DNA from 2 places in the Arthrobacter sp. TJ-263 genome. Region 1 is predicted to be linked to the other one. Evidence: predicted binding sites of a transcription regulator. Region 1 holds the regulator's gene; the other holds the start of a gene.

Region 1 (15,175 bases):
GGCCAGGAGCGCCAGGCCGGCGAGGGCGAGGAAGGCGATCCACACCCAGCGCGGGAACTCCTGGCCGCGCAGGGAGAAGGCGCCGCCGATGAGGAGACCGGCGACCCCCATGAGCACGAGGCTCAGCATCGGTTCACCACCGGATCAGCGCAGCCCGTCGATCCAGTTGCGCAGGAGCCGGGCCCCCGCGTCACCGGACTTCTCGGGGTGGAACTGGGTGGCGCTGAGCGGACCGTTCTCGACGGCGGCGATGAACCGGCCACCGTGGTCGGACCAGGTGACCTGCGGCGGTTTCATGGCGGGCTGGGTGACGTCGAAGGACCAGTCCTGCACGCCGTAGGAGTGCACGAAGTAGAACCGTTCGTCGCGGAGTCCGTCGAACAGGACGGTGTCCTCCGGCGGTTCCACGGTGTTCCAGCCCATGTGGGGCACGACGTCGGCCTTGAGGCGTTCGACGGTGCCGGGCCACTCGCCCATGCCGGGCGTGCGCACGCCGTGCTCCACGCCCTCGTCGAACAGGACCTGCAGGCCCACGCAGATCCCCAGCACGGGCCGACCGCCCGCGACCCGGCGCCCGATCATGCGCAGGGCGTCGACGTCCTTGAGGCCCTTCATGACGGCGGCGAACGCGCCGACCCCGGGGACGAGCAGACCGTCGGCGTTCAGGACGTCGTCGGGCTTGGCACTGAGGACGACGTCGGCGCCCACGTGTTCGAGGGCGCGCACCACGGACCGGACGTTGCCCGACCCGTAGTCGAGGACGGTGACGGTGCGCGCGCTCATAGCGCTCCCTTCGTGGAGGGGATTCCCTCGACCCGCGGGTCCGGTTCGACCGCCGCACGGAGCGCCCGGGCGAGGGCCTTGAACTGGGCCTCGACGATGTGGTGCGGGTCGCGGCCGCCGAGGACGGTGACGTGCAGGCAGATCTGGGCGTGCAGGGCGAGCGCCTCGAACACGTGGCGCGTCAGCGACCCCGTGAAGTGCCCGCCGATGAGGTGGTACTCCTGGCCGGCCGGCTCCCCGCCGTGCACGAGGAACGGACGCCCGGAGATGTCGACGACGGCGTTGGCGAGTGCCTCGTCGAGGGGGACGGTGGCCTCGCCGAAGCGTCGGATTCCGGCCTTCGTGCCGAGGGCGATCCGCAGGGCCTCGCCGATCGCGATGGCCGTGTCCTCCACCGTGTGGTGGACGTCGATGTGGGTGTCCCCGGAGGACCTGATGGTCATGTCGATGAGCGAGTGCTTCGACAGCGCGGTGAGCATGTGGTCGTAGAACGGCACCGTGGTGTCGATCGACGACGCCCCGGTGCCGTCGAGGTCGATCTCGACGAGGACATTGGACTCGCTCGTGACGCGCTCGATACGGGCCGTACGGCCGCGGGCGGCATCAACTGTCATGGCATCTTCCTTCTGTGCGCGTCGTTCAGGCGCGGATCGACGTGGGAACAGGACGGGCGGCGCGAGCCGCCGGGCGGTCCTGCCCTTCAATTCTAGGTGTACCCGCCCTGCACGCCGATCACGGGGCCGCGGTCCGGCGGCGCGGGCCGAACCGCTGCTCCGCGGTGAGTGCCGATGCTCCCACGTAGCGGGCGAGCCACTCGTGCAGCGCGGCGGGTTCGCGCAGCAGCTCGTCGATGCCCGACGACGCGGAGGCGACGTCCGTCCACGCGGGCCGGCGCACGCGGTGGTCGACCTCGATGCCCTTCCACCGCAGCAGATCCGCCCGGGGATGGTCCGCCGGGTAGCCGCGGGGCACACGCTTCAGCGGTTGCGCCCGTCCGGGACGGACCATCATCCCCCGCGCGGTGATCGTCCCGATCGCGGCCACCAGGGCCGGGCCCGCGACGTCGTCCGCCACCGCGGCACGGAAAGCGGCGAGCTGGTCCGGTGCGGGAAGCGGCAGGCCGGTTGCCACGAGGAGGCCGATGCTGCTCACGCGGAGGAAAGCGCCCACACCGTCGGGCCGCTCGGCGACCGCTCCGATGAAGGTCTTGTACGGCGGACTGTCCGGCCGGAACCTGACGTCGTTGTGCGGGCGGTAGATCCGCCAGTCCGAGAAGACCGTCAGGGCCGCGCACACCGCGGCGAAGACCGGCCGGATGCCGACGTCGTACAGCCTGCGCTGGCGGGCCCAGAACTCGCGGGTGTTGTCCGCCTCCAGCCGCGCGAAGAACGATTGAGCCTCATCGAAGATCGGCCGATCCATGCGACACATGATCGGCGATGCGCCCGGGCGGCGCAAGGCCCGCATCGAGTGGCCCCGACACCCCCGGACCGACCCGGGATCGACGGTCAGAGCAGCGTCGCCAGGGCCGTCAGGAACGCCGTCGTCTCCTCCTCCGTACCCGCGGTGACCCGCAGGGATCCCGGGATGCCGACGTCACGGATGAGGACGCCCGCGTCCAGGAGACCCTGCCAGACACGGTGCGGATCCTCGAGGCCCGAGAAGAACACGAAGTTCGCATCCGACGGCGCAGGCGAGAGTCCGAGGGCCTCGAGCTCCCGGACGATGCGGTCGCGCTGCACCTTGATCGCCTCGACGTTCGCCAGGAGCGTGTCCGCGTGGGTGAGGGCCGCGTTCGCGGTCGCCTGGGTGATGGCGGAGAGGTGGTAGGGCAGTCGGACGAGCCGCAGGGCGTCGGCGACCTCCGGCGCCGCCGCGAGGTAGCCGATGCGCGCCCCGGCGAGGGCGAAGGCCTTGCTCATGGTCCGCGACACGAGCAACCGCGGACGTCCGGGAAGCAGGGTGAGGGCGCTCGCGGTGCCCTCCTGTGCGAACTCGCCGTAGGCCTCGTCCACGATGATGATGGCACGCGCGTCCTCGCCGGCCTCGTAGGCCGCCTCCACGACGTCGAGGCCGAGCGCCGTGCCGGTCGGATTGTTCGGCGAGCACAGGAACACGATGTTCGCGCCCGATGCGCGAACGGCGTGGGCGGTGTCCTCCGGCGTCATGGAGTAGGCGGCGCCGCGGGCGGCGGTGACGTAGCGCGTACCGGTCCCGCTCGCGAGCAGGGGGTACATCGAGTAGGTGGGCGGGAAACCGATGGCGGTGCGCCCGGGTCCGCCGAAGGCCTGAAGGACCTGCTGGAGCACCTCGTTGGACCCGTTGGCAGCCCACAACTGATCGGGGGTGAGGCCGTGCCCCAGATAGTCGGCGAGGTTCTTCCGCAGGTCGGAGAATTCGCGGTCGGGGTACCGGTTGAGGCCTGTGGTGGCCTTCGCGACCGCCTCCACGATGGCCGCGTGCACATCTGCCGGCACGCCGTACGTGTTCTCGTTGACGTTGAGCAGGATCGGGACATCCAACTGCGGCGCGCCGTACGGGTGCAGCCCGACGAGGTCGTCGCGCAGGGGGAGGTTGGCTAGGGCTTCAACGGAGGAGGGCACTGCTTCAGTTTAAGGGACGCGGCAGTTCCTGCAGGAACGGCCCATGGTCCGGCGCGCTGGCGGGAAGCGGGAAGCGGGAGCCGCTCACCCCGCGGCCGGTACCGCGATGCTCTGCCCTGCCTGCACCACGGAGCTGGGCAGGTCGTTGAGTTCGACGATCTCGGCGACGACGTCCCGGGGATCACGCTCCGGCGCGTGGCGCACGGCGAGATCCCACAGCGTCTCCCCGGTGACGACACTCACCTCGACCGTGACCGTGGCCGTGGGTGCCGACTCCCCCGCCTGGGCGTGGGAGGTCAGGAACGCCGCGAGGAGGATCAGGGCCGCGACGCCCAGGGCGATGGGCAGGCCGACCAGGAGCAGGCGCCCTCGCCGCGTGAGCGTCAGGGGGCGGTCCGCACTGCGCTGCGTGGAGGGACGGGACGGCGCCATGAAGCTCGAGGTCGGGGAGGCGGTGGGGGACGCGGGCGATTCAGGCGTGGGGACGAGCCTGAGGTGGCTGTCGGGGCGAGCGGGCGTCCACAGCGAGCTGCCATGCAGTACGGGTGTAACCATTGCCGTTCCTCTTTCCTTCGAATGCCCTGACCGGGCGAAGCACCGGGTTCGAACACACGTTCTAATAAGCATCTGCCTATTTCTAGCATCTACGATCGACCCGTGTCGAGACTCGGTCGAACATATGTTTGAAAAGTGCCCTCGACTGTCCTAGCGTGAAGAGATCAGGACATCGTCGACGGATGCTGCTCTCCGAGGGCCGTTCCGTGGTCGATGCATCTCACACAACCAGCCGCCTCTGACAAAACGGTTTCCGGACCACGGAAGCCGACCGGCGGCGACGACGGGATCAGCGATCCCAGGCGAAAGGCGCAACAGTGGCGGAATCACCAGCGGCAGCCCGGCAGGAATCGAACACTGCCGACGTTCCGGCAGACGCCGTGCCCATCTCCGCGGGCCGGGGCAGGCCGCGCGGCCGCTCCGTGTCCAAGGGGCTGACCGCCCGGCAGCTGACGATCCTCGAGACGATCCAGCGGTCGATCGCCGACAAGGGGTACCCGCCGTCCATGCGGGAGATCGGCGACACCGTGGGCCTCGCGAGCCTGTCCAGCGTGACCCACCAGCTGTCGCAGCTCGAGCGGCTGGGCTACGTGCGCAGGGACCCAAAGCGCCCGCGCGCCATGGAGGTCCTGCTCCCCCTGACCCTGGCCCCGGACACGTCCGGCGCCCAGGCCGGTCCGTCCCCGGACGGGAAACCCGCCACCGAGCACCGGATCGCCGTCGACACCGCCCTCGTGCCGCTCGTGGGGCGCATCGCCGCCGGCGGACCGATCCTCGCGGACCAGGTGGTGGAGGACGTCATGCCCCTGCCCCGCCAGCTCGTCGGCCACGGTGATCTCTTCATGCTCAGGGTCTCGGGCGACTCCATGGTGGACGCCGCCATCTGCGACGGCGACTGGGTCGTGGTGCGCCGGCAGCAGAGCGCGCAGAACGGCGACATCGTCGCGGCGCTGCTCGACGAGGAGGCCACCGTGAAGACTTTCCGGCAGCGGGACGGCCATACGTGGCTCCTGCCGCAGAACACCCGCTACGAGCCCATCCTGGGTGACCATGCCAGCATCATGGGCAAGGTCGTCTCGGTGATGCGCGCGCTGTAGCGTTCGCGGCGACCGTCGTGTCGCAGCTGTCGTGTCGAAGCTGTCGTGTCGCGGCCGGAGGGACGCCTCAGCGCCCTGAGAGCCGCTCCAGGATCCCGGTGACGGTCGCGCGGTCCGTCGTAGCCCAGAAGGGCGGGAGGGCTGCCCGGAGGAAGCCGCCGTACCGGGCGTTGGCGAGTCGGCTGTCGAGGACGGCGACCACGCCCCTGTCCTCCGCCGCCCTGATCAGGCGTCCCGCGCCCTGCGCGAGCCGGACGGCCGCGTGCGTGGCGGACACGCTCATGAAGCCGTTGCCCCCGTTCCGGGCCACCGCCCGCGTGCGGGCGGTCATCAGGGGATCGTCCGGCCGCGGGAACGGAATGCGGTCGATCACGACCAGCCGGCACGAGGACCCCGGCACGTCGACGCCCTGCCAGAGGGACATGGTGCCGAACAGGCAGGTGTCCGGCTCGTCCGCGAACTGCGTGACCAGCGCGTTGAGCGAGGACTCCCCCTGGCACAGGATCTCGAAGTCGACCTTCGGACGCAGTGCCTCCGCCGCCTCCTCGGCGGCCCGCTTGGACGAGAACAGTCCCAGCGCACCCCCTCGGGACGCGGTGAGGAGTCCCAGGAGCTCTTCCAGTTGCGCACCGGAGGTTCCGCGCTCGGGCTTCGGCAGGTCCTTCGCCACGTAGAGCACGCCCTGGCGTGAATAGTCGAAGGGGCTCCCGACGTCGACGCCGGTCCAGGCGGGCGCACCGGGACCGCTGAGTCCCAGCGACCCCGCGACGGGACCGAACTCGGAACCGATCGCGAGGGTCGCGGAGGTCAGGATCACGGTGTGGTCCTCGAACAGTCCCTCCCGCAGCCGTCCGGCGACGGACAGCGGCGCGACGTTCAGCGTCGCGGGCGCGGTCTCGTCGGGTTGCGTGTAGCCGGAGCCCGGCGTGAAGCTGCTGGGACGCGACGCCCACACGACCTCGTTGAGGTCCGACGCCGCGAGGATCCGCTCGGCGAGCTCGAAGACCAGCGTGGTGCGTGAGCGGGCGACCTGCCGGCCGCCGTCGACGTCGGCTTCGGACTTGCCGTCCGTCTTCGTGTCCGACAGCGCCGCGCGGGACGCGTCCCGGACCTGGGCCAGGGCCTGCTCGAGATCCTCCGGGAGGCCTCCCGGCAGCAGGCCCGAGGGGACGAGTTCGGCGGCCGCCTCGAAGGCGTCGGCGGCCGTGTCGAGGGCGGCCGTACTGATGGAGGCGTGGCGGCGGAGCGCCGTGGCCGCCGCGCTCACCATCGGGGCGGAGAGCTGGCCGGAGACGGCTCCGGTCACCCGGTCGTGCAGTTCGTGCGCCTCGTCGATGACGACGACGTCGTACTCCGGCAGGACGGCGAGCCCCTCGAACGCGCTGATCGCGAGCATCGCGTGGTTGGTGATGACGATATCGGCGTCCGCTGCTGCGGCGCGCGCCTTCTCGCTGAAGCACTCCTGGGCCATCGGACAGCGGGCGGCACCGATGCACTCCATGCTGGAGACGGACACCTGGCGCCACGCGCGATCGCTCACGCCGGGCACGAGGTCGTCGCGGTCGCCCGTCGCGGTCTCCTCTGCCCATTCACGCAGTCGCACGACGTCCCTGCCGAGTGCCGAGGACGGACCGTCGGCCGCGGGGGACGGGTGTGGCGTGGCGTCCTCGCCGAGGCTGAAGAGGGTGCCCGGCGCGTCCTCCTCCGGGAATCCGCCCCCGGTCTTGTGGAGGCAGACGTAGTTCGACCGGCCCTTGAGCAGGGCGACGTCGACGGGGCGCGTGAGCGCGGGCCGCACGGCGTCCAGGAGGCGCGGGAGGTCCCTTCCCACGATCTGGGCCTGGAGGGCGAGCGTGGCCGTGGAGACGATCGAGGGCCGGTCGCTGTCCATGGCGTGGGCGATCAGCGGGACCAGGTACGCGAGCGACTTCCCGGTCCCGGTGCCGGCCTGGACGAGCAGGTGCTCGCCCGAGTGGATGGACTCACTGACCTGCCGGACCATCTCGTGCTGGCCGGAGCGCATCTCCCCGCCCATGGCCGCCACCGCGGTGTCGAGCAGTTCGAGGGCCTGCCGTGCTTCGTCCGAGCGGGGAGCCGGGTCCGGCGCCACGGCGCCGGACCGCGTGCTCTCACTCATGCCGGACGTACGCCTCCAGCTCGGCGGCCAGGCCCTCCCGGACCATCACTTCGAGGCGGGTCCCCTCGCCGACGTGCTCGAGGCCGAGGATCTCGACGTCCTCCTCGTGGAGGCGGCTGAGGATCTCCCCGCGCTCGTAGGGCACCATCAGGTCCAGCTTCACGCCCGGGCGGGGAATGCTCGTGCTGATCAGCTGGCGCAGCTCGGTGAGCCCTGCGCCCGTCCGTGCGGAGACGACGACGGAGCGTGGTTCGCGCTGCCGCAGCCGTTCGATGACGAACGGATCGGCGGCGTCGGCCTTGTTCAGCACGATGATCTCGGGCACCTTGCGGGCGTCGACCTCCGTCAGCACGGCACGGACCGCGGCGATCTGGCCCTCGGGGTCGGGGTGGGACGCGTCGACGACGTGCAGGATGAGATCGGAGTCGGCGACCTCCTCCAGGGTGGAGCGGAACGCCTCGATGAGCTGGGTGGGCAGCGACCGCACGAAGCCGACCGTGTCCGCGAGGGTGTAGCCGATGCCGTCGGGTGTCTCCGCCTTGCGGACCGTCGGATCCAACGTGGCGAACAGCGCGTTCTCGACGAGGACGCCGGCGTCGGTGAGCCGGTTCAGCAGGGACGACTTGCCGGCGTTCGTGTAGCCGGCGATGGCGACGGACGGTACCTGGTTCCGGCGGCGGTTGGAGCGTTTCGTCTCCCGCGCGGGTTTCATCCCCGCGATCTCGCGGCGGAGCTTCGCCATCCGTGTACGGATCTTGCGCCGATCGAGTTCGATCTTCGTCTCGCCCGGGCCACGCGAGCCCATGCCGGCGCCTGCGCTGCCGACCTGGCCACCGGCCTGGCGGGACATGGATTCGCCCCAGCCGCGGAGGCGCGGGAGCAGGTACTCGAGCTGGGCGAGTTCGACCTGCGCCTTGCCCTCGCGGCTCTTGGCGTGCTGGGCGAAGATGTCGAGGATCAGCGCGGTCCGGTCGATCACCTTGACCTTCACGATGTCCTCCAGTCCGCGGCGCTGCGACGGCGACAGCTCACTGTCGACGATCACGGTGTCCGCTCCGGTCGCCTGGACGATCCCCTTGAGCTCCTGGGCCTTGCCCGAGCCGAGGAACGTCCCGGGGTCCGGCTTGAGGCGTCGCTGCACGATGCCGTCGAGGACCTCCGAACCGGCCGTCTCCGCCAGTGCCGCGAGCTCCTGGAGCGAGTTCTCGGCGTCCTGCGCCGTTCCCTCGCTCCAGAGGCCGGCGAGGACGACGCGTTCCAGCCGGAGCTGCCGGTACTCGACCTCGGTGACGTCCTCGAGTTCGGTGGACAGTCCTGCGACACGTCGGAGCGCCCGGCGCTCGGCCAGGTCCTGCTGGTCTCCGTCGGCGTCCGACGGCTCTTCGTCCTGGGACAGGGCCTGTGCCCGTGATCGCCAGGTCTTCTCGATCGGCGCGGAAGTGTCCGGCGCTGGTGTCCCCTTCTTCGCCTTGGCCACGGCAGCTTCGTCGCTGGCGAGGATCCGGTCGATGACGGCTTGGATCTCCTCCGGGCCCATGTCGGCGCCGGTGGAATGTCCGTGGTTCTCGGTCATAGTCTCCCTAGGTGGATGTCCCTCAATCCTACGGCTGACGGCCCGGCCTGCTCCAGCGTATTCTCCCAGCGCGAAACCTGCCCGCGCCGGGTGCCTCCGGTGTGCCACTAGGCTTCTGTCCATGGAGTCTCAGCACTATTTCAGCGCCCAGCCAGCGGGACCGGACACGCGCCGACCGCTCTCCGTCGTCCTGGCCGGCGCACGCAGGGACCTCGTGACGTCGTCGGGCCTGTTCAGCCCCGACGGCGTGGACAAGGGCACAGCGATCCTGCTCGACGCCGTCCCGGACCCGCAGGGACGGCGGATGCTGGATCTCGGCTGCGGGTGGGGGCCGCTCGCCCTCACCATGGCCCTGAAGGCGCCCGACGCCGAGGTCCACGCGGTCGACGTCAACGAGCGGTGCGTCGCACTGACCGCGGAGAACGCCGCGCGCCTCGGACTGGGCAACGTGGCGGCGAGCACCCCCGACGCCGTGGACGACGCACTCGAGTTCGACACCATCTGGTCCAATCCGCCCATCCGCATCGGCAAGCAGGAACTGCATGCGCTGCTCCTGCGCTGGCTCCCGCGCCTCGCCCCGGGCGGCCGGGCCTGGCTCGTGGTGCAGAAGAACCTGGGCGCGGACTCCCTGCAGCGCTGGCTGTCCGAGGAGCTGCCCGAAGGGTTCACGGTGCGGCGCGCCGAGACGTCCAAGTCCTTCCGCATCCTCGAGGTGCACCGGGCGGACTGACCGCCCCGGCGGGCTCATCCTGTTCGACCGGCTCAGCCGGCGGGGAGGAGTACGCCCTCCGCCACCAGGGCGGCCGGGCCGCTGAGCAGCACGTGTTCACGGCCGTCGGGGCCGTCGAAGAAGGTGACCCCGACGACGCCGCCCGGGACGGTCACCTGCCACCGCGCGGGGGCTCCCGCGCCCGCCCAGAAGCGTGTGGCCGCGGCGGCGGCACAGGCGCCGGTGCCGCACGACTGCGTCTCGCCGACGCCCCGCTCATGGACGCGCATACTGAGCCGGCCGACGCCGTCGTCCCCCACGAGCGGATCGGAGGGCACCACGAGTTCCACGTTGGTCCCCTCCGGCGGCACCGGCTGGACACCCGGAGCCCGGTGCAGTTCGGTCCTCTGCAGTTCGGCGGCCTCGGCCAGCGCGACGACGGTGTGCGGATTGCCCATGCTGATCGACAGCGCCGGGCGGTCGACATCGAGTCCGCCGATCTCCACGAGCGAGTCCATGCCCCGGGCCACGGCCGCCTCGGGGTGGATGAACTCCCAGGGCCCCATGTCCACCGCGTACCCGTCGTGCGAGCGGGTCACGCGCTTGACGCCCGCACGGGTGGCGATGGCGAGCTCGCCGCCCTCGGGCAGGTCGGCCACCGAGGAGGCGAGGAGGAAGTGCGCGAAGACGCGGACGCCGTTGCCGCACATCTCGGACACCGAGCCGTCGGCGTTGCGGTAGTCCATGAACCAGTCCGCGGCGGGCTCCGTCTGCAGGAGCGCCCGCCCTTCGGGAAGGGCGGACGACCGCACGGCGCGGATGTATCCGTCGGCGCCGATCCCCCGGTGGCGGTCGCAGAGCGAGGCGACGAAGGCGGCGTCGTCCGGGGCTGCCGCGTCCGGGTCGAGCGTCAGGACGAAGTCGTTGCCGGTGCCGTGGCCCTTGGTGAAGGAGAGGCCGGCGGACGGCCGGGAATCGGTGGCATGGGCGCGGTAGTCGGTCACCGTCCTAGGATATGTCCCCACGCTGCCGCACGATCCCGACGGCCCGGTCGACGAGACCGGGTGCCTGCCAGTCCGTCCAGGCCACGCGCGGATCGCCCCGGAACCAGGTCAGCTGGCGCCGGGCGAACCGGCGGGTCGCCGCGATCGTGTCCTCGACGGCGTCCTGCTCCGTCATGGAGCCGTCAAGCACCCGGAGGAACTGCCCGTACCCGAGGGCGCGGGACGCCGTCCGCCCGTCCCGGAGCCCGCGGGCGGCGAGGCGTCCGACCTCGTCGGCCAGCCCGCCGGCCACCATCGCGTGCACCCGCTCGGCGAGCCGTGCGCGCAGGACGGCCCGGTCGACGGCGAGGCCGATCTGCACGGCGGGCTGGTGGTACTCGCGCCGCGGCATGAAGGCGCTGAAGGGCCGTCCGCTGATCTCGTACACCTCGAGGGCGCGGACGAGGCGGCGGTCGTCGTCGATCCGTTCCGCGGAGGCGGGGTCGACCTCCCGGAGCCGTCGGCGGAACGCCGCGCTCCCGGTGGTGGCGAGTTCCGCCTCGAGCCGGCTGCGGACGCCGGCGTCGGTCGGCGGGAACTCGAGCCGGTCGAGGGCCGCACGGATGTACAGGCCGGACCCGCCGACGAGGATGGGCACCCGCCCGCGGGCGCGGATGTCCTCGACGATGCGGCGGGCGTCCTCCTGGTAGGCGGCGACGCTCGCCTCCTGCGTGACGTCGAGGACATCGAGCAGATGATGCCCGATGCCCTGCCGCTCCGTCGGGGCCAGCTTGGCCGTCCCGATGTCCATGCCGCGGTAGAACTGGAGGGCGTCGGCGTTGACGATCTCGCCGTCGAGGCGCTGGGCCAGGGCGATACCGAGCTCGGACTTGCCGGACCCCGTGGGACCGACGACCGCGACCACGGGAAGGGTCAAGAACGCGCTCCGCGGACCGGCAGGGACGGCATGCCCAGCGACACGGGGCGGGGAGCACCGTCAGGACCGGCCGTGCCGTCGGACGACGCCGGGACGCCGCAGGAGTCGGCCTGGCTCCTGTCCCACGCGTCGCCGGCGCGGGAGCGGCGGACGGCGTACTGCTCGGGCGCGGGATCCGACAGCAGGTGGAAGGAGGCCGCCTCGGTGACGGGAAGGGTCACGACGTCGCCCGGTCGGGGCACGGCCGCACCCTCGGGGACGGAGAAGTGGACGAGCCGCTGGTCCCGCGCACGCCCGGTGAGCCGATGCGTCTCGCCGCCCTTGCGGCCCTGCTGGTCGGTCACGAGCACCTCGACGACCGTCCCGACCTGCTTCGCGTTCTCCTCACGGGCGATGCGGTCCTGGAGCGCCGTCAGCCGCTCGAACCGCTCCTGCACCACGGCCTTGGGCAGCTGGTCGGGCAGGTCCGCCGCCGGGGTGCCGGGGCGTTTCGAGTACTGGAAGGTGAAGGCCGTGGCGAAGCGGGACTGCTCGACGACGTCGAGGGTGGCCTGGAAGTCCTCCTCCGTCTCGCCGGGGAAGCCCACGATGATGTCGGTGGAGATGGCGGCGTGGGGCATCCGGTCGCGGACCCTCTCGAGGATGCCGAGGAAGCGGCTGGACCGGTAGGACCGCCGCATCGCCTTCAGGACACGGTCCGAGCCCGACTGCAGGGGCATGTGCAGCTGCGGCATCACGTTGGGCGTCTCGGCCATCGCGTCGATCACGTCGTCGGTGAACGCTGCGGGGTGCGGGCTCGTGAACCGGACCCGTTCGAGGCCCTCGATCGACCCGCAGGCGCGCAGCAGCTTCGCGAAGGCACCGCGGTCGCCGAACTCGACGCCGTAGGAGTTCACGTTCTGGCCGAGGAGCGTGACCTCGACGGCGCCGTCGGCGACGAGGGCTTCGATCTCGGCGAGGATCTCCCCGGGCCGGCGGTCGCGCTCCTTGCCTCGCAGGGACGGCACGATGCAGAAGGTGCAGGTGTTGTTGCAGCCGACGGAGATCGAGACCCAGCCGGCGTAGACCGACTCGCGCCGTGTCGGCAGGGTGGAGGGGAACACGTCGAGGGATTCCAGGATCTCCAGCTGCGCGTCCTGGTTGTGGCGTGCACGCTCGAGCAGGGCGGGCAGCGCGCCGATGTTGTGCGTCCCGAAGACCGCGTCCACCCAGGGTGCCTTCTTGAGGATGGTCTCCCTGTCCTTCTGGGCGAGGCACCCACCCACGGCGATCTGCAGATCCGGCCGGGCCTCCTTGACCGCCTTGAGGATCCCGAGGTTGCCGTACAGCTTGTTGTCCGCGTTCTCGCGGACGGCGCAGGTGTTGAAGACGACGACGTCCGCCTGGCCGCCCTCGACGCGCGCGAGTCCGGCACCCTCGAGCAGCCCGGAGATCCGCTCGGAATCGTGCACGTTCATCTGGCAGCCGAACGTCCGCACCTCGTAGGTGCGCTGTCCGGCTGCACCGGCCGGGGTACCGCGGGGCGTCTCGTCGAGGGATACAGGAAGTGTCATGCTCACGCCCTCAAGCGTACGACCGGCACGCTGGGCGCCCACAATCGCCGGGTCGACCGGCGCGGTCACTCCCCCTCGGCGAGAACGTCCTTCACGATCGAGAACGCGGTCCCGGGGCTGTACCCCTTGCGGGCGAGCACCCCGACGAGGCGCCGCATCTCCTTGTCCCGCACGGCACGATCGGACAGATCGGCACTGCGGCGGAGCTTCCGGCGCACCACCTCCCGAGCCTGTTCGTCCTCCTCCTCGTCGGAGAGCTGCAGCAGGGCGTCCTCCGCCAGCGACGCGTCGATGCCCTTGTCCGCGAGCTCGCGCCGCAGCGAGGACCGGGAGAGCGACCTGGCGGCGGTGCGGGTGCGCACCCACATCCGGGCGAATTCGGCGTCATCGATCAGCTGCACTTCCTCGAACCGATCGAGGAGTGCCGCGGCGATCGGCTGCGGTACCTCACGCTCGGCGAGCTTGAGATCGAGCTGGTGGCGGCTCCGGGCACCCATGGCCAGTTGGCGGAGCAGCACGGAGCGGGCCAGCGACGTCCACTCCTCGTCGCTCCGGACGGGGGTGTCCTCCCCCGCCGTCCCGTCACCCTCGGGGACGTCGTCGCTCGGACCTGCGGCGGCATCACGCCGCCCGCGCCGCGCACCTCGGGGTGAGGATCGGCCTCCTCCGTCGCGTGCCCGCCGCCGACCGGTGCCGTCCCCCGTCGTGGGAGCATCGGGTGCCTCGGCGGCGTCGGCCGAGGCACCGACGACCGGTGCGAACGGATCGTCGAAGGATGCCCGGCCCGGCGAGCCGCTTCGACGCCGGGCCTGTGGCGCTCCGCGCCCCTTCGCCGACGTCGTCCTGCCGAAGGAGGAGGACGCCGACCGCGACGACTTCTGGCGCGTGGATCGGGACCGGGCAGGCGGCTCGGATCCGTCCGGGTCGGCTGAACTGTCCGAACCGAACAGACCGTAGGAGATCCCCCATCCGGCCGCTTCCGGCCCGATCTCCGATGCCACGGCGCCTACTCGCTGCTGACGGCCTTGAGCTTCGGTACGTCCGGCTCCTCCGGCTGCACCCCGATGCCCAGCTTGACCCTGATCTTCTGCTCGAGCTCGTCGGCCAGGCCCGGATTGTCCTTCAGGAACTTCCGGGCGTTCTCCTTGCCCTGCCCCAGCTGGTCGCCGTCATAGGTGAACCAGGCTCCGGACTTCTTGACCAGTCCGTTCTCGACACCGACATCGATGAGTCCGCCCTCACGGGAGATTCCGTAGCCGTACAGGATGTCGAACTCGGCCTGCTTGAAGGGCGGGGCCATCTTGTTCTTGACGATCTTGGCGCGCGTCCTGTTGCCGACCGGGTTGACGCCTTCCTTCAGGGTCTCGATGCGTCGGACGTCGATGCGGACGGACGCATAGAACTTCAGCGCCTTGCCGCCCGTGGTGGTCTCGGGGCTGCCGAAGAACACACCGATCTTCTCGCGGAGCTGGTTGATGAAGATGGCCGTGGTCTTGGTCTGGGCGAGCCGGCCGGTGATCTTCCTGAGGGCCTGGCTCATGAGCCGGGCCTGCAGGCCGACGTGGCTGTCACCCATCTCTCCCTCGATCTCGGCGCGGGGCACGAGGGCGGCGACGGAGTCGATGACGACGATGTCGATCGATCCGGAACCGATGAGCATGTCCATGATCTCCAGCGCCTGCTCACCGGTGTCCGGCTGCGAGACGAGGAGTGCGTCGGTATCGACGCCCAGCCTCTTCGCGTACTCGGGATCCAGGGCGTGCTCGGCATCGATGAAGGCGGCGATCCCGCCGTTGCGCTGGGCACTGGCCACCGCATGGAGGGCGACGGTGGTCTTGCCCGACGACTCGGGACCGTAGATCTCCACGACCCTGCCGCGGGGCAGTCCGCCGATGCCGAGAGCCGCATCCAGCGCGATGGAGCTCGTGGAGATGGTCTCGATGGGCGCCCTCGTCTCGTCGCCGAGGCGCATGATCGAACCCTTGCCGTACTGCTTGTCGATCTGGGCGAGAGCAGCTTCTAGGGCTTTCTCGCGGTCTGGAGCGGCCATTCTTCACCTCGGTTGTTCATGGCCAACTGGCCTGTGTGTACGTGTTCGATTCGACTGTAGGGGCCCGCACCGACACTTTGGGGCGGGTCCGTCACCATGTGCGTAACAGCGCTCGGGCCGTGTCCCATTGTATCCCCGTCCGAACAGGTATTCGAATATTCGCGGTTCCTCTGTGTGTCCCGTGCAGCCCGGACG
Region 2 (15,175 bases), on a different contig from region 1:
CATCCGCGCCCAGGGCGGCGTCTCCCGCATGAGCGACCCCGACATGATCGACAGCATCATCGCGGCCGTCTCCATCCCGGTCATGGCCAAGGCGAGGATCGGCCACTTCGTCGAGGCGCAGGTCCTGCAGTCCCTCGGCGTCGACTACATCGACGAGTCCGAAGTCCTGACGCCCGCCGACTTCACCAACCACATCGACAAGTGGAAGTTCACGATCCCCTTCGTGTGCGGTGCCACCAACCTCGGCGAGGCGCTGCGGCGAATCAACGAGGGCGCTGCCATGATCCGGTCGAAGGGCGAGGCCGGCACCGGCGACGTCTCGAACGCCACGATGCACATGCGCAAGATCCGCTCCGAGATCAACCGCCTGTCCTCGATGGCCGAGGACGAGCTGTACGTGGCCGCGAAGGAGCTGCAGGCCCCGTACGAGCTCGTGAAGGACGTCGCCGCCGCAGGCCGCCTGCCGGTCGTGCTCTTCACCGCGGGCGGCATCGCGACCCCCGCGGACGCTGCCATGATGATGCAGCTCGGCGCGGACGGCGTCTTCGTGGGCTCCGGCATCTTCAAGTCGGGCAACCCCGCCGAGCGCGCCAACGCCATCGTCCAGGCGACGACGTTCCACGATGACCCCGACATGATCGCCAAGGTCTCCCGTGGCCTCGGCGAAGCCATGGTGGGTATCAACGTCGACGAGATCCCCCAGCCGCACCGCCTGGCGGAACGCGGCTGGTAGTCCCAGCCGGGTGACAGGGAGGGTCGCAGCCACGGCTGCGGCCCTTCCGTGTTCCCGGGCGATCCGGCCGCGCCGGGTCAGAGCCCCAGGACGTAGGTCTTCCCCCGACCGAGCAGCGTAAATCCCCGCCGCGAGAAGAACTCGTAGCCCGGCGGCGTCGCGTTGACGGCGAGGTCCACCGCCCCGGCCTCGCCCGCGGCGCGGGCCACGGCGCTGAGCAACGCCGTGGCAACCCCCCGCCGCTGGTAGGCGGGGAGGACCTCGAGCTGGTGGATGCCACCGAGACCGTTCAGCCCGGCGACCCCGGCCGGGTAGAACGCGTACGCGGCCCCCGAGATGTTCCCGTGCTCACGATCGCGCGTCACGGCGTGCCAGGCCTGGCGGGGCTGGGCGCCGACCACCCGCAGTTCCTGCTGCAGCGGCCCCGAGTAGTCGGGCACCTCGGTGGTGAGGGCCGCGGCGTCGTCCCCGGGGGCGACGACGGCGGCGACGGGCGCCGTCATCCACCACGGCTGCCAGCTCGGGCTGAATCCGAGGCCGCCGAGCTCGGCGCCGTCCACCGCGCCGTTGAGCCAGACCCGCACGGAGGACGCGCCGAGCCGGGTGCCCTCGGCCAGGGCGGGCCGGACGGCGTGGGCGCGGACCGTCCCGGGGAACATCATCATGAGCTCCCGCCGCGCCGGCAGCCACACCCAGGTGGCACCGTGCGTGGAGAACGTCCTGCCGCCCGTCGCCGTCGCGAGCGCCGCGTACCAGGCGGACTGCAGCCGCTGGCACGCGGCGATGCTCACCACGCCCGACCGCCGGCGGGAGGTCGCCTCATGCGAGGCCGCGGCGGACGAGCAGGGGCTGGAGGTCCGCGTCACGCCCCCGGAACCTGCGGAACGCCTCCAGCGGGTCGATGCTGTTGCCCCGCGCAAGGAGTTCACGCCGGAAGTGGTCGCCGTTCTCCCGGGTGAGGCCGCCCGAGGACTTGAACCACTCCACGGTGTCGGCGTCGAGCATCTCGCTCCAGATGTACGCGTAGTAGGACGCCGCATACCCGCCGGCGAAGATGTGCTTGAAGTAGGAGGTGCGGTACCGGGGCGGGACCGGGGCGAAGTCGATGCCGGCGTCCGCGAGCGCCGACGCCTCGAAGGCCAGCGGATCCTCGATCACCGTGCCGGCCGGGAGGGAGTGCCACGCGAGGTCCAGCAGCGTCGCGCCGAGGTACGCGGTGGTCTCGAAGCCCTCGCCCCAGGCGCCGGCCGCGTGGATGCGGTCGATGACCTCCTGGGGAAGTGCCTCGCCCGTCTCGTGGTGACGCGCGTAGTGCGCGACGATCTCGGGCCACAGGATCCACATCTCGTTGACCTGGGACGGGTACTCGACGAAGTCGCGCGGCACGGACGTCCCGGCGAAGAGCGGGTAGGTGACGTCCGAGAACAGGCCGTGCAGGGCGTGGCCGAACTCGTGGAAGGTGGTGACCACCTGGTCGTAGGAGAGCAGCGTGGGCTCACCGGCGCCCGGCGTCGAGATGTTCAGGTTGTTGATGACCACCGCCTGCGTGCCCTCGAGCCGTGACTGGTCCATGAAGGAGTTCATCCAGGCGCCGCCGCTCTTGGTGTCGCGCGTGTAGAAGTCGCCGAGGAACAGTCCGAGCCCGGACCCGTCCTCGTTGAAGACCTCCCATACGCGCACGTCGGGGTGGTAGCCCAGGAGGTCGGGGCGCTCCGTGAACGTCAGGCCGTAGAGGCGGTTCGCCGCGTAGAAGACGCCGTCGTGCAGCACGCGCTCGAGTTCGAAGTAGGGGCGCAGGGCGTCCAGGTCGACGTCGAACTTCGCCTTCCGCACCTTCGCGGCGTAGTAGGCCCAGTCCCACGGCTCGATGCCGTGGCCGGCCTCCGCCTCGAGTTCCGCGGCCTCGGCGCGGGCGTTGCGGACCGCCGGCGCCGCGAGTTCCCGCATGCGGTCGAGGATCGCCTCCAGCGACGGCGCCGTCTGGCTATCGGTCGCCGCGGCGGCGTGCGTGTCGAAGCCGAGGAGGGCGGCGCGCTCGGCGCGGAGCGCGGCCATGCGCGTGGCGACGTCGAGGGTGTCCGCCTCGTTGCCGCGGGCTCCCCGGGTCACGGAGGCCTCGTGCAGGCGACGGCGTACCTCGCGGTTCGTGAGCTGCTCCAACGCGGGCTGCGCGGTGGGCAGGATGAGGGTCAGGAGGTATTTCCCCTCGTGGCCGGCGTCCGCCGCCGCGGTCGCCGCAGCGGAGATCGCGTCGGGGGAGAGCCCGTCGAGTTCCTCGGCGGTATCGAGCAGCAGCGCGGAGTCGTTCGTGTCCTTGAGCAGCTTCTGCGAGAACTCGGTGCTCAGCGCCGACAGCTCCGCGTTCAGCCGGCGCAGCGTGGCCTGCGCGTCGTCGTCGAGCTCCGCTCCCGCACGCACGAAACCGCGGAGGTACTCCTCCACGAGGCGCGCCGACTCGGGGTCGAGGCCGTCGACGGGCACCTGCCGGATGCGCTCGAACAGGGCGCGGTTGAGCTTGATGTTGTCCTCGTGCTCCGCGAGTCGGGGGGCGATCTGCTGCTCGAGTTCCTGGACGGCCTTGGTGGCGTGGCTGACGGAGTTGCTGAAGAAGACCCGCGAGACGCGGTCCAGGGTGCTGCCCGCGCGCTCGAGGGCGATGAGCGTGTTCTCGAAGGAGGCCGGCTCCCCGGAGCCCGTGATGCGATCGATCTCGGCGAGGTGCTCGGCGAAACCGGCGTCGAAGGCCGGCAGGTAGTGCTCGTCCCGGATGGCCGCGAACGGTGGCAGCTGGTAGTCGAGGGTACTGGGCTCAAGGAAAGGGTTGCTCATGGGAACCAACTTTGGCACGTTGTTGCACGTGCGCGCACCACCCCCGACCTCGTGGCACGTGCCTGACCGCGATCCCGCCGGTGCGGGGCCCCTCGCCTCGATCGCCGCATCCGCGCCGGTACTGGTCCGGCGCTGCGCTCAGCCTCCGACCGGGGGAGAGTAGAGCTGGAGGTCGTTGCCCTCGCTGTCCTTGAACGGCAGGATCCGCCCCCAGGGGTACTCGCTGATCTCACCCTCGATGGACGCGCCACCCTGCGACGAGATGCGCTCCAGCTCGTCCTCGATGGAGCCCTCGGGCTCGAAGCTGATGACGGCGCCGCCGCCGCGCCCGCCGTGGGTGTTCTCGCGGGCGTTGAGGCCGATCGTCAGCCCGCCGGCGTCCACCGTCGACCAGTCCGCCTGCTCCATGGTGACGCTCAGTCCCAGGGTGTCCCGGTAGAAGGCGAGGGCCCTCCCCATGTCCTCGACGGGCACCCAGACGGTTGCTACTCCCTTAGCCATGACGCTCCTTCCGCGGACCCGTGCGGGATCCGGTGGGGTGGCGGGCCCCGGCCGGGACCCGTCCCTGAGAACGCTACCGGTAGGACTCCCCGGCCGGCCGGGATGCCGGCGCCTCTTGACGCACCGGCCGGTGTGCTGTCCTACCGGGGCCGGGCGCCGGCGTGCTGCCGGGCGAGGTCCGCGAGGGAGTCGTCGAGCCCGGCGTCGTCGAACGCACCGAACTTCCGCTCGGCTGCGGTCCGCAGGAGGAAGTCGGCGATCATCGGGTTCTTGGGCAGCAGTGACCCGTGCAGGTAGCTCGCGACGATGTTCCGGTAGCGGGCGCCCTCGTGCTTCTCCTCGGCGTTGTTGCCGGAGCCCTTGACCACGGTCGCCAGGGGCCTCAACCCGCTGCCGAGGAACGTCTGCCCGCTGTGGTTTTCGTAGCCGTGGATCTCGCCGAACTCCTCGCTCGTGGCCACGACGTTCCCGATCAGCCGCTCGGAGCCGCCGCGGGTCTCGAGGTCGAGCACCCCGATGCCGGGGATGACGGTGCCCTCGTACGTCCGGAAGCTGTTGCCGAAGAGCTGGTAGAGCCCGCAGATGAGGAGCATCGGTGTGCCGTCCTCGGCGAGCTCCCGCAGCCGGGGAGCGATGGCCTGGAGGTCCTCCTGGATGACCACCTGGCCGCTGTCCTGGCCGCCGCCGCCGACGATGATGTCGACGTCGTCCGGGAACGGGTCGCCCGCGTTGTGCTCGAGGATCTCGGCGCCGTAGCCGCGCCAGGCCAGGCGCTGCTTCAGGACGAGGACGTTGCCGTAGTCGCCGTAGATGTTCATCTCGCGCGGGTACAGCTGCAGGACGCGCAGCGATCCCTTCTGCGGATCGGTGGGCGCCCCGGTGAGGGCGGCAGCGGATGGGGCGTCACTCATCAGGAGACCACCTCGACCTTCGTGATCTTGGACAGCTCGCGGCGCACCGCGAGCATGGCGGTATAGGTGCAGAAGATGCGCTTCGGACGCCCCGCGGAGCCCCGGATGAACTGCCGGAGCGCCTCGGTGGTGTCGGGCTCGACGGCGCCGACGCGGACGTCGTCGTACTTCAGGCGCAGCGCCATGTCGAAGGCGCGGACGCCGCTGACGACGTCCACCCCGCCGAGGCCCAGCGAGTCGAAGTCGACGTCCCACAGCCAGGACATGTCGCGTCCGTCGGCGTAGTTGTCGTTGATGGCGATCATCGTCGCGCAGCCGGCGGGGTCGAAGGACTTCAGGCCCAGGCGGAATCCGCTCGGGTTCTTGACCAGCACCAGTTCGAGGGCCTGGCCGTCGACGACGAGGCTCTCGCCCCGGCCGAACGCCGGTTCGACGGCGGCGAGGGAGGAGAACAGCCGGTCGCCGTCTGCACGGCCGCCGAGGACCGCGCGGGCCGCCGCGAGGGCCGCCGCGGCGTTGAAGATGTTGTAGACGCCGCGGAGCCGCAGGTCGGTGTGCGTCGTCGTGCCCTCCACCTCGAAGCCCGCCGCGTTGCCGTCCACGGACGCGAGGACGACGTCGGCGGGGAGGGCCGCGGCCGGCGCGGTCCCCGCGGCGCCGCGCAGTTCGTCGTCGTTCGGGAAGGTGCTCCTGAGCGAGGCGTCGAGGCCGAAGTAGACGACGTCGGCCGCCGTGATCGACGACGCCAGGCCGGCGACGCGCGGATCCTCGCGGTTCAGCACGACCGTCTCCGTGGTGGCGAGTGCGATCCGCTCGAGCAGGCGCGTGGTCGCATCGATCTCCCCGAACCGGTCGAGCTGGTCGCGGAGGACGTTCAGCAGCAGGGAGTACCGCGGCGGGACGAGCTTCACGAAGTGGACGGCGTGGGCCTCGTCCAGCTCCAGGACGGCGACGTCGGCCCTGAGGCGTCCGCGCCAGTCGACCTCGCCGAGCAGGGCCGCCGCGACGCCGCGCGTGAAGTTGCTGCCCGTGCGGTTGGTGAACACCTTCAGGCCCTGGCCCTCGAGCAGTTCCACCACCATCTTGGTGGTGGTCGTCTTGCCGTTCGTGCCGCTGACGACGACGACGCCGCGGGGGAGGGTGGACAGGGCGCGGCCCATGAAGCCGGGATCGAGGCGCTCGACCACGAGGCCGGGGAAGGCGGAGCCGCCGCCGCGCAGGCGGGAGGCGAAGCGCGCAGCCTTACCCACGAGGACTGGAAGGGGATTCATGCCTCCAAATTATCGCAGGCCCGCCCGCCTTCCCGGGACGCGGCGGGGAGGCGCTCCTCACGCCCGGCGGGAGCGGGGGCCGGAGAACCTAGAATTGGGGGATGACCTCCCCGTCCCTTCCGGCTCCCATGCCCCCGTCCGGCGTCGTGGTCGGCGTCCTCGCCGTCCAGGGCGATGTCCGCGAGCACATCGCGACCATCGAGTCCCTGGGCGGGCGCGCGGTGCCCGTCCGGCGGGCCGCGGAACTGGCCGGTGTCGACGGCCTGATCATCCCCGGCGGGGAGTCGACCACGATGGACAAGCTCACGCGCACCTTCGGGCTCGCCGGACCGCTGCGCGAGAGGATCGCCGACGGGATGCCCGTCTACGGGTCCTGCGCCGGGATGATCATGCTCTCCGACGTCCTCGCGGATCCGTCCACCGACCGCCTCGGCAACCCCCAGCAGACGCTCGGCGGCCTCGACATGGTGGTGCGGCGCAACGCGTTCGGGCGGCAGCGGGAGTCCTTCGAGACCGATCTCGCCTTCGGGGGGCTCGCCACGACCGGGAGTGCCGGCGGCACCGATCCGGTGCGTGCGGTGTTCATCCGTGCGCCGTGGGTGGAGAAGGTGGGCGAGGGCGTCGAGGTGCTGGCGCAGGTGCCCGCGTCGGAGACGCCGCAGCCCGGGCCCGCCCCGGACGGGGGCGGTGCCGGTACGGACTTGGAACCGGTCGCTAGAATTGTCGCAGTGCGTTCAGGGAACCTGCTGGCCACGAGCTTCCATCCGGAGGTCACCGGGGAGCGGCGGGTCCACGAACTGTTTATTCGGATGATCAGAGGAGAAGCGTAGGCATGTCGGGGCACTCCAAGTGGGCAACAACGAAGCACAAGAAGGCCGCGATCGACGCCAAGCGCGCGAAGTCCTTCGCCAAGCTGATCAAGAACATCGAGGTCGCGGCGCGGGCCGGCGGCGCCGACGTCGCGGGTAACCCGGGGCTCGAACTGGCCGTCTCCAAGGCCAAGAAGACCTCCGTCCCCATCGACAACATCAACCGGGCGGTCAAGCGCGGGGCAGGGCTGCTCGGCGAGGCCGTCGACTACCAGACCATCATGTACGAGGCCCGCGGACCCCAGGGCTCGGCCCTGCTGATCGAGTGCCTCACGGACAACAAGAACCGCGCGGCCTCCGAGGTGCGCCTCGGTATCTCCCGCAACGGCGGCACGATCGCCGATCCGGGCTCCGTGGCCTACCTGTTCGCGCGCAAGGGCGTCGTCACCCTGCCGAAGAAGGACCTCACCGAGGACGAACTGCTCCTGTCCGTCCTCGACGCCGGCGCGGACGAGGTCAAGGAGTCCGCCGAGACGTTCGAGATCGTCTCCGAGCCCCAGGACCTCCGGGCGGTGGTCGCCGCGCTCGACGAGAGCAGTATCGAGTACGAGACCGACGACGTCGAGTTCGTCCCGTCCATGCAGGTGGACCTGGACGCCGACGGCGCCCGGAAGTTCCTCAAGCTCGTGGACGCCCTGGAGGAGCTCGACGACGTCCAGAACGTCTACTCGAACGCCCACCTCCCGCACGAGGTCCTGGCCGAGCTCGAGAACGACGACTGACATCGTCCCTCCCGGCCCCGGACGGCGGACAGCCCCGTGACCTTCCGCGTGATGGGCGTCGATCCCGGGCTGACCCGCTGCGGGCTCGCCGTCGTCGACATCGAACCCAACAGGCGCTCCACCCTCGTGGCCGTCGGCGTGGTCGGCACCGACGCCGGGCAGAGCCTCGACCAACGGCTCCTGGTCATCGCGGAGGCCGTCGACACCTGGCTGGACCTGCACCAGCCGCAGGCACTCGCCGTCGAGCGCGTTTTCAGCGGCACCAACATCAGCACCGTCATGGGCACCGCGCAGGCGTCCGGCGTCGTCATCGTGTCCGCGGCGCGCCGCGGCATCCCGGTGGCCCTCCACACGCCCACCGAGGTGAAGGCCGCGGTCACCGGCAACGGGCAGGCGGACAAGGTGGCCGTCACGAAGATGGTGACGAAGATCCTCCGGCTCGACACGCCGCCCCGGCCCGCGGACGCCGCCGACGCCCTGGCCCTCGCCATCACGCACGCATGGCGCAGGGGAGTGGGGACGCAGGGCGCAGCCGCCGCCGGCGGACTGGTCACGCCCGCGCAGCGCATGTGGGCCGAGGCGGAGGCCCGGGCCCGACGCCGCTGAGTGCGGCCGTGCGGTCCGACCCCGGGCCTCTGCGGCTGCCCGGCGGAGGGCTCGGCAGCTACTGATCGACGACGCCCGTGTCGTCGCCCGCTCAGCGCGAGCTGCGGACGTCCAGAACGGACCGCACCCCGGACAGTGCGTCGCCCACCCGCGCCTCCAGGCCCGGCCCCCCGTCGTCCGCGAGCCAGGCGTGCAGGCACTGCCGGAACAGCGCGAACCCGATGGCTGCCAGGATCTCGGACTGCTCCGGTGGGAACCCGCGGCCGATCAGGGCCGTCGTCACGTCCTTCTGCCACCGGGCCTGCTTGGCGAGTTCCCGTCCCGACAGCGCGATGTGCGAGTCGATGACGCGCTGGCGCCGCTTCAGCAGATCACGCCGGGACTCGACCGCCGCCGCGAGCGTCCCGAGCGCCTTCCTCATCTGCACGTCGGCGCGGACGGGGCCGGTGTCCTCGGCGATGACACCGATCAGCAGCGGCAGGAGGTCGTCGTCGTCGGCGAAGAGCACTTCCTCCTTGTCGGCGAAATAGCGGAAGAACGTCCTCGGGGTGACCCCGGCCGCGAGCGCGATGTTCTCGACGGTCGACTCCGCGTAGCCGCGGTCGACGAACTGGCTGATCGCCGCGTCCACGAGGCGACGGCGGGAGTCTTCGGGCCAACGGGGCATTCCCCGATCCTACCCTTGTGTCACTTTGTGACATCAACTATAGTCTTCGCCATGACACAAACTGTCGTCACGTCACCCACGATCCTGCTCACCGGCTTCACGAGCGGCATCGGCGCACGGATGCTCGAAGAGCTTCTCGGGCATCCCTCACGGCCGAGCCTCGTCCTCCTCGCCCGGGATGCTGCGGGCCTCGAGAACACGCTCGAGCGCGTGCGTGCAGCCGGGCTCGTCGCCACGGGTGCAGGCGCCGATCTCGGTGACCTCGGCTCCGTTCGCGCGGCGCTCGAACAGGTCCACGCGGCGCAGGGACGGGGCGCGGTGCACCCCGTCGACGTCGTGCTCCTCAACGCCGGCGCACAGTTCACGAGCAGGCGGCGTGCCGGAGCGCAGGGCCACGAGCTGACCTTCACCGTCAACGTGATCGCGCAGCACCTGCTCCTGCGAGGGCTGGAACCGCTCCTCGCCCCGCGCGCCCATGCGGTCCTCCTGGGCTCCTCCACCCATCGGGGCAAGCAGGCGAGCTTCAACCTCGTCCCGGACCCGCAGTGGCGGGATCCCGAAGACCTCGCCCGGGCGGACCCTCCGGCGGACGGCCCGACGCGGTTCGCCGACGAACGCGAGCAAGGGGGCGTCGCCTACGCCTCGAGCAAGCTCGCGCTGGTGACCCTGGCCCACGAATGGGCGGAGCGCCTCGCCGCGTCCGGGCGTCGGCTGAACACGTACGACCCCGGGCTGGTCGCCGGGACGGGGCTGGGCCGGGACATGCCGGTCTCCATGTACTGGGTCTGGAAGTACCTGATGCCGACGATGAGCGTCCTCCCGGGAGCCTCGACCCCGCGGGCCACCGCCCGTCACGCGGTCCAGCTCGCTCTCGGGGACGCGCACGGGTCGCTGAACGGCGGCTATGTGGAGGTCGGTCGGGTCACCCGAGCGGAATCGGTCACGTTCGCGACGGATCGGCGTGAGCGGCTGTGGACCTGGCTCGAGGACGCGGTCGAGGAGTACCTGCCGACCTATGCCGCTGCCGGCGGGTCCCCGTGATCCTCGTCGGGCCGGGCCGAACGTGTCCGTCCTCGCCGACCCGGCACCCGCCGTCCTGCCTGCGCCCACCGTCGTGGGGATCTTGCCGGCCCTCCTGTGATCGCCGGTGCGCGGGCAGTCGCCGCCCGGATCGAGGCGTGGGGTAGGGGCAGGCCGGGGCTGGGCGGGCCCCGCCCGGCGGCGGACCCGGTGTGGCGGCTCGATCGCGGGCCGTTTCGCCGGTACCGTAGTGCATTAGAACGTATGTTCGACGTCGGGTGGACGCCCGGCGGTCCCGCCCGCAAGTGCCCCTGGAGCCCTTCATGATCAGTTCCCTGCGCGGAACAGTGACCCACGTGGGCCTGCACTCCGCCGTCCTCGACGTCAACGGCTTCGGCATGCAGGTCCAGGCGACCCCCCAGACCCTCGCCGGGCTCCGCGTGGGGGAGCAGGCAAGCGTCGCCACGGCCATGATCGTCCGCGAGGACTCGATGACGCTGTTCGGCTTCGAAGACGCCGACCAGCGCGAGGTCTTCGAGACACTCCTGGCCGTCAGCGGCGTCGGGCCCCGCCTGGCACTCGCCGTCCTCGCCGTCCACACGCCCGAGGCCATCCGTATCGCCGCGGCCTCGGGCGACGACAAGGCGTTCAGCAAGGTGTCCGGGATCGGACCCAAGGGCGCCCGCCGGATCGTCCTCGAGCTCGCCGGCAAGCTGGTCCCGCTCGACACCAAGCCCGGGGTGCCCAAGCAGACCTGGCAGGGCCAGGTCCTCACCGCCATGATGGGCCTCGGCTGGTCGGAGAAGGACGCCGGTGCGGCGATCGACGCCGCCGTCGACGAGGCGCCCGAGGTCGCCGCGACCGGTGACGTGGGCCAGATCCTGAAACTCACGCTGCGTCGGCTCGGCCAGGACGGCGCCCGCAGCTCGGCACGGACGAAGGTGGGCACATGACGGACAAGCAGCAGGAGGAGGCGCCGCTCGTCGCGCCCGCCGCTGACCCCGAGGACCGCGCCGTCGAGGCGGCACTCCGGCCGAAGAACCTCGACGACTTCGTGGGCCAGAAGCGCGTGCGCCGGCAGCTCTCGCTCGTCCTGGAGGCGTCCCGCCTGCGCGGGCGCAGCGCGGACCACGTGCTCCTCTCCGGCCCGCCCGGCCTCGGCAAGACGACGCTCGCGATGATCATCGCGGCCGAGATGAACGCGCCGCTGCGCATCACGTCCGGGCCGGCGATCCAGCATGCCGGCGACCTCGCCGCGATCCTCTCCTCCCTCACGGAGGGCGAGGTCCTCTTCCTCGACGAGATCCACCGCATGTCCCGGCCCGCCGAGGAGATGCTCTACATGGCCATGGAGGACTTCCGCGTCGACATCATCGTCGGCAAGGGGCCCGGCGCCACCGCGATCCCGCTGGAGCTGCCGCCCTTCACCCTCGTCGGCGCCACGACGCGCGCGGGGCTCCTGCCCGGACCGCTCCGCGACCGCTTCGGTTTCACCGGGCACCTCGAGTTCTACTCCACCGATGAACTCGAGCTCGTACTCCGCCGCTCCGCCATGCTCATGGACATGAAGGTCAACTCGGCCGCGTTCGCGGAGATCGCCGGCCGGTCCCGTGGCACGCCGCGTATCTCCAACCGCCTCCTCCGGCGTGTCCGGGACTGGGCGCTGGTCCACGGCGTCGACCTCATCGACGCCCGGTCCGCCAGTGCGGCACTGGACATGTACGAGGTGGACGCCCGAGGACTCGACCGGCTGGACCGCTCGGTGCTCACGGCGCTCATCACCAAGTTCAACGGGGGACCCGTGGGCCTGTCGACGCTGGCGATCGCCGTGGGCGAGGAACCGGAGACGGTCGAGACCGTCGCCGAACCCTACCTGGTCCGCGAGGGCATGCTCGGGCGCACGCCGCGCGGCCGGATCGCGACGGCCGCCGCGTGGCGGCACCTGGGGATCGAGATGCCCGCGAACGTCGCGGCCGCGATGCCCGAGGACCTGTTCTCCGTCACGCCCGAGGACCTGATGGCCACGGAGGCGACCGTCGACAGCTGGGCCCAGCCGGACTCCTGACGCGGGGACGCCCAGCAAACGGCTCTACACTGGTGTCTCACGATGTGTGCCGTGGCACAGTCCTGCCACTCACACCCCAGCCCCAGGAACGGATCTCCAGTGCTTGCACATGTAGTCGCCCAACCCACGACCGGACAGACCGGCGGATTCGACATCTTCAGTCTGCTGCTCCCGCTGGCCCTGGCCTTCCTCATCTTCACCATGTTCCGCAGGCAGCGGAAGGCGCAGCAGCAGGTCAAGGACATGCGCACCCAGATGGAACCCGGCACCGAGGTCATGACCCAGTTCGGTCTCTTCGGGACCATCGCCTCGATCGACCAGGAGAACAACAAGGCCGTCCTCGAGCTGTCCCCGGGCACCTTCGCCACGGTCCACACGCAGGCGCTCTCCAAGGTGGTCCAGCAGGAACCGGCGGTCGCTGCCCAGGACGCGACGGTCGCGGATCCGGCCGATCGCAGCGGGTACGACGCCACCGCGGTGCCCGACGATGTGTCCTCGATCGACGGCGTCGACCGCACCCCGGCCGGCGGTTCCACCGCTGCGGGGACCCCGGGGTCCACGTCCGGCGTCGAGAGCCCCGAGGAGACGCTGGAGCGCCTGAACCGGGACCCGCAGCGGGAAAACCGCGACGCGCGCGACGCCCGCGACCCCAAAGCGAATCCTGACAACTAGCATTTCGTAGGGCCCCGGTACCCGTACCGGGGCCGTCACGATCACCCGGCGCAGCCGACGCGCCACTGCATAAGGACATCCCACCATGCCTCGTACCGGTACCGGGACGGCAGCCAAGCGGACACTAGTCTGGCTGGGCGTACTGACAGCACTGCTCGCAACCCTGCTGGGAGCGGGCGCCCACTGGAGCACCGCGAGCTGGAGCCCGCGCCTGGCCCTCGACCTCGAGGGCGGAACCCAGATGATCCTGGCCCCCCGGGTCCAGGACGGCAGCGAGATCACGCCCGAACAGCTCGACCAGGCGGTGGAGATCATCCGCCAGCGCGTCGACGGGTCCGGTGTCGCGGAAGCCGAGATCAGCACGCAGTCCGGCCAGAACGTGATCGTCTCGCTGCCGGGCACACCCGACGCACAGACACGCGACCTCATCCAGGCCTCCGCCCAGATGGAGTTCCGGCCGGTCCTCGCCGGTGGTCCCGGCCAGGCCCCGGCCGCCGAGACACCCACCCCGGAGGACCAGCTCCCGACGCCGGCCGCCGAGCCGCAGAACGCGAGCGATCCCAACTGGATCACCCCCGAGCTGTACCAGGAGTTCGAGGCCCTCAACTGCCTCGACCCGGCAGCACTGGAGCCGGCGGAAGAGCCCGCGCCCGCCGACGAGCCCATGGTGGCGTGCGAGCCCGATACCCAGGGCAAGTACATCCTCGGCCCCGTCGAAGTACCGGGAACCGACATCACGACGGCGAGCTACGGACTGGAGCGCAGCCAGGGAGGCCAGACGCTCAACAGCTGGGCCGTGAACATCGACTTCAACGACGAGGGCACCGAGACCTTCCGCGAGGTCACCGAGCGCCTCTACGCGATCGGGCAGGGCGACCCCCGCAACCAGTTCGCGATCGTCCTCGACGGCCGGATCGTGTCCGCGCCCACCACCAACGCCGTCATCCCCGACGGCAACCCCTCGATCAGCGGCAACTTCACCGAGGAATCCGCGGCGGCCCTGGCGGAGCAGCTCAAGTACGGTGCGCTGCCCATCAGCTTCGAGATCCAGAGCGAGCAGCAGATCTCGGCCACCCTGGGCGCCGACCAGCTGCGCCTCGGGCTCATCGCCGGCCTGATCGGCCTCCTGCTCGTCGCCGCCTACTCGATGTTCCAGTACCGGCTCCTCGGCCTGGTCACCATCGCCTCACTGGTCGTCGCGGGCGTCCTGACCTACCTGGCCATCTGCATCCTCGGCTGGACGGAGAACTACCGTCTCTCCCTCGCCGGCGTCGCGGGCCTCATCGTCGCCATCGGCCAGACCGCCGACTCGTTCATCGTCTACTTCGAGCGCATCCGCGACGAGCTGCGGGAGGGACGCGGACTCGTCTCCGCCGTCGAGAACGGGTGGCGGCGCGCGAAGCGCACCGTCCTCGCCTCGAAGGCGGTGAACCTGCTGGCCGCGCTCGTTCTCTTCTTCGTCGCCGTCGGCAACGTCCGTGGCTTCGCGTTCACCCTCGGCCTCACCGCGATCGCCGACCTCATTGTGGTCTTCCTCTTCACCCACCCGGTCCTCCGGCTCCTCGCGAGGACGAAGTTCTTCGGCGAGGGCCACCCGTGGTCCGGCCTGGACCCGAGCCGCCTCGGAGGCATCCCCCTGTATCGCGGTGCCGGCCGCCTCCGCCAGCCGGGAGAGGGCACCGTGAAGCCGGTCGTCGTCGCCCGGACCAAGAACAAGGGCGCATCGGCCGAGGCCGAGCGGCGCCTGACGATCGCCGAGCGTCGGCGTGCGGAACAGCAGAAGGCCCTCGCGGGCCGCACCGGTTCTTCCCAGAAAGAGACCAACGAATGAGCCGCACGAACTTCGCCACCTTCGGCAACGAGCTGTACTCGGGGAAGCGCTCCTACCCCTTCGTCGCGAAGCGGAACCTCTGGTTCCTGATCGCCGGGATCGCCCTCCTGATCTCGATCATCATCCCGGTGGTCAAGGGCGGCTTCAACCTGGGCATCGACTTCCGGGGAGGCTCGGAGTTCACGGTGTCCTCCACCCAGGACACGGATCCCGCGATCGGCGAACAGGCCGTGACGGACGTCGTCCCCGAGGCCGTGCCGCGCGTCACCAACATCGCCGGCGACACCATGCGCGTCCAGACGGAGCGCCTCTCGGACGACGAGACGCTGAGCGTCCGGGGCAACCTCGCCGACGGGTACGGTGTGGGCGAGGACCAGGTCACCTCCAGCTACGTGGGGCCCACCTGGGGTGAGGACGTCAGCCGGCAGGCCCTGATCGGGTTCGGGGTGTTCGTCCTCCTGGCCGCGATCCTCATGGC

What was found. The regulator LexA, encoded in region 1, represses DNA repair genes until DNA is damaged. The targets are predictions, from matches to a motif close to TCGAACANNTGTTCGA.
Region 2: ruvA (Holliday junction branch migration protein RuvA) is a predicted target of LexA. The motif match lies at 10,386-10,401, and genes of this name have one in related genera.

What each region holds. Positions count from the first base shown of each region.
Region 1 is NZ_JBZCNE010000002.1:40,420-55,594, forward strand. It holds gene AC4D2F_RS10815 (hypothetical protein) at 1-129, opposite strand, end outside; gene hisH (imidazole glycerol phosphate synthase subunit HisH) at 145-783, opposite strand; gene hisB (imidazoleglycerol-phosphate dehydratase HisB) at 780-1,397, opposite strand; gene AC4D2F_RS10830 (DUF2461 family protein) at 1,516-2,205, opposite strand; gene AC4D2F_RS10835 (histidinol-phosphate transaminase) at 2,292-3,386, opposite strand; gene AC4D2F_RS10840 (LysM peptidoglycan-binding domain-containing protein) at 3,471-3,941, opposite strand; gene lexA (transcriptional repressor LexA) at 4,322-5,038, shown strand; gene AC4D2F_RS10850 (ATP-dependent DNA helicase) at 5,106-7,175, opposite strand; gene hflX (GTPase HflX) at 7,168-8,748, opposite strand; gene AC4D2F_RS10860 (class I SAM-dependent methyltransferase) at 8,870-9,478, shown strand; gene dapF (diaminopimelate epimerase) at 9,511-10,461, opposite strand; gene miaA (tRNA (adenosine(37)-N6)-dimethylallyltransferase MiaA) at 10,466-11,377, opposite strand; gene miaB (tRNA (N6-isopentenyl adenosine(37)-C2)-methylthiotransferase MiaB) at 11,374-12,930, opposite strand; gene AC4D2F_RS10880 (regulatory protein RecX) at 12,996-13,931, opposite strand; gene recA (recombinase RecA) at 13,937-14,980, opposite strand.
Region 2 is NZ_JBZCNE010000001.1:289,421-304,595, forward strand. It holds gene pdxS (pyridoxal 5'-phosphate synthase lyase subunit PdxS) at 1-733, shown strand, start outside; gene AC4D2F_RS01365 (GNAT family N-acetyltransferase) at 811-1,599, opposite strand; gene AC4D2F_RS01370 (M3 family metallopeptidase) at 1,553-3,562, opposite strand; gene AC4D2F_RS01375 (VOC family protein) at 3,701-4,063, opposite strand; gene AC4D2F_RS01380 (type 1 glutamine amidotransferase) at 4,204-4,974, opposite strand; gene AC4D2F_RS01385 (MurT ligase domain-containing protein) at 4,974-6,245, opposite strand; gene pdxT (pyridoxal 5'-phosphate synthase glutaminase subunit PdxT) at 6,347-7,075, shown strand; gene AC4D2F_RS01395 (YebC/PmpR family DNA-binding transcriptional regulator) at 7,078-7,836, shown strand; gene ruvC (crossover junction endodeoxyribonuclease RuvC) at 7,873-8,442, shown strand; gene AC4D2F_RS01405 (TetR/AcrR family transcriptional regulator) at 8,534-9,109, opposite strand; gene AC4D2F_RS01410 (SDR family NAD(P)-dependent oxidoreductase) at 9,161-10,150, shown strand; gene ruvA (Holliday junction branch migration protein RuvA) at 10,453-11,082, shown strand; gene ruvB (Holliday junction branch migration DNA helicase RuvB) at 11,079-12,194, shown strand; gene yajC (preprotein translocase subunit YajC) at 12,294-12,866, shown strand; gene secD (protein translocase subunit SecD) at 12,952-14,697, shown strand; gene secF (protein translocase subunit SecF) at 14,694-15,175, shown strand, end outside.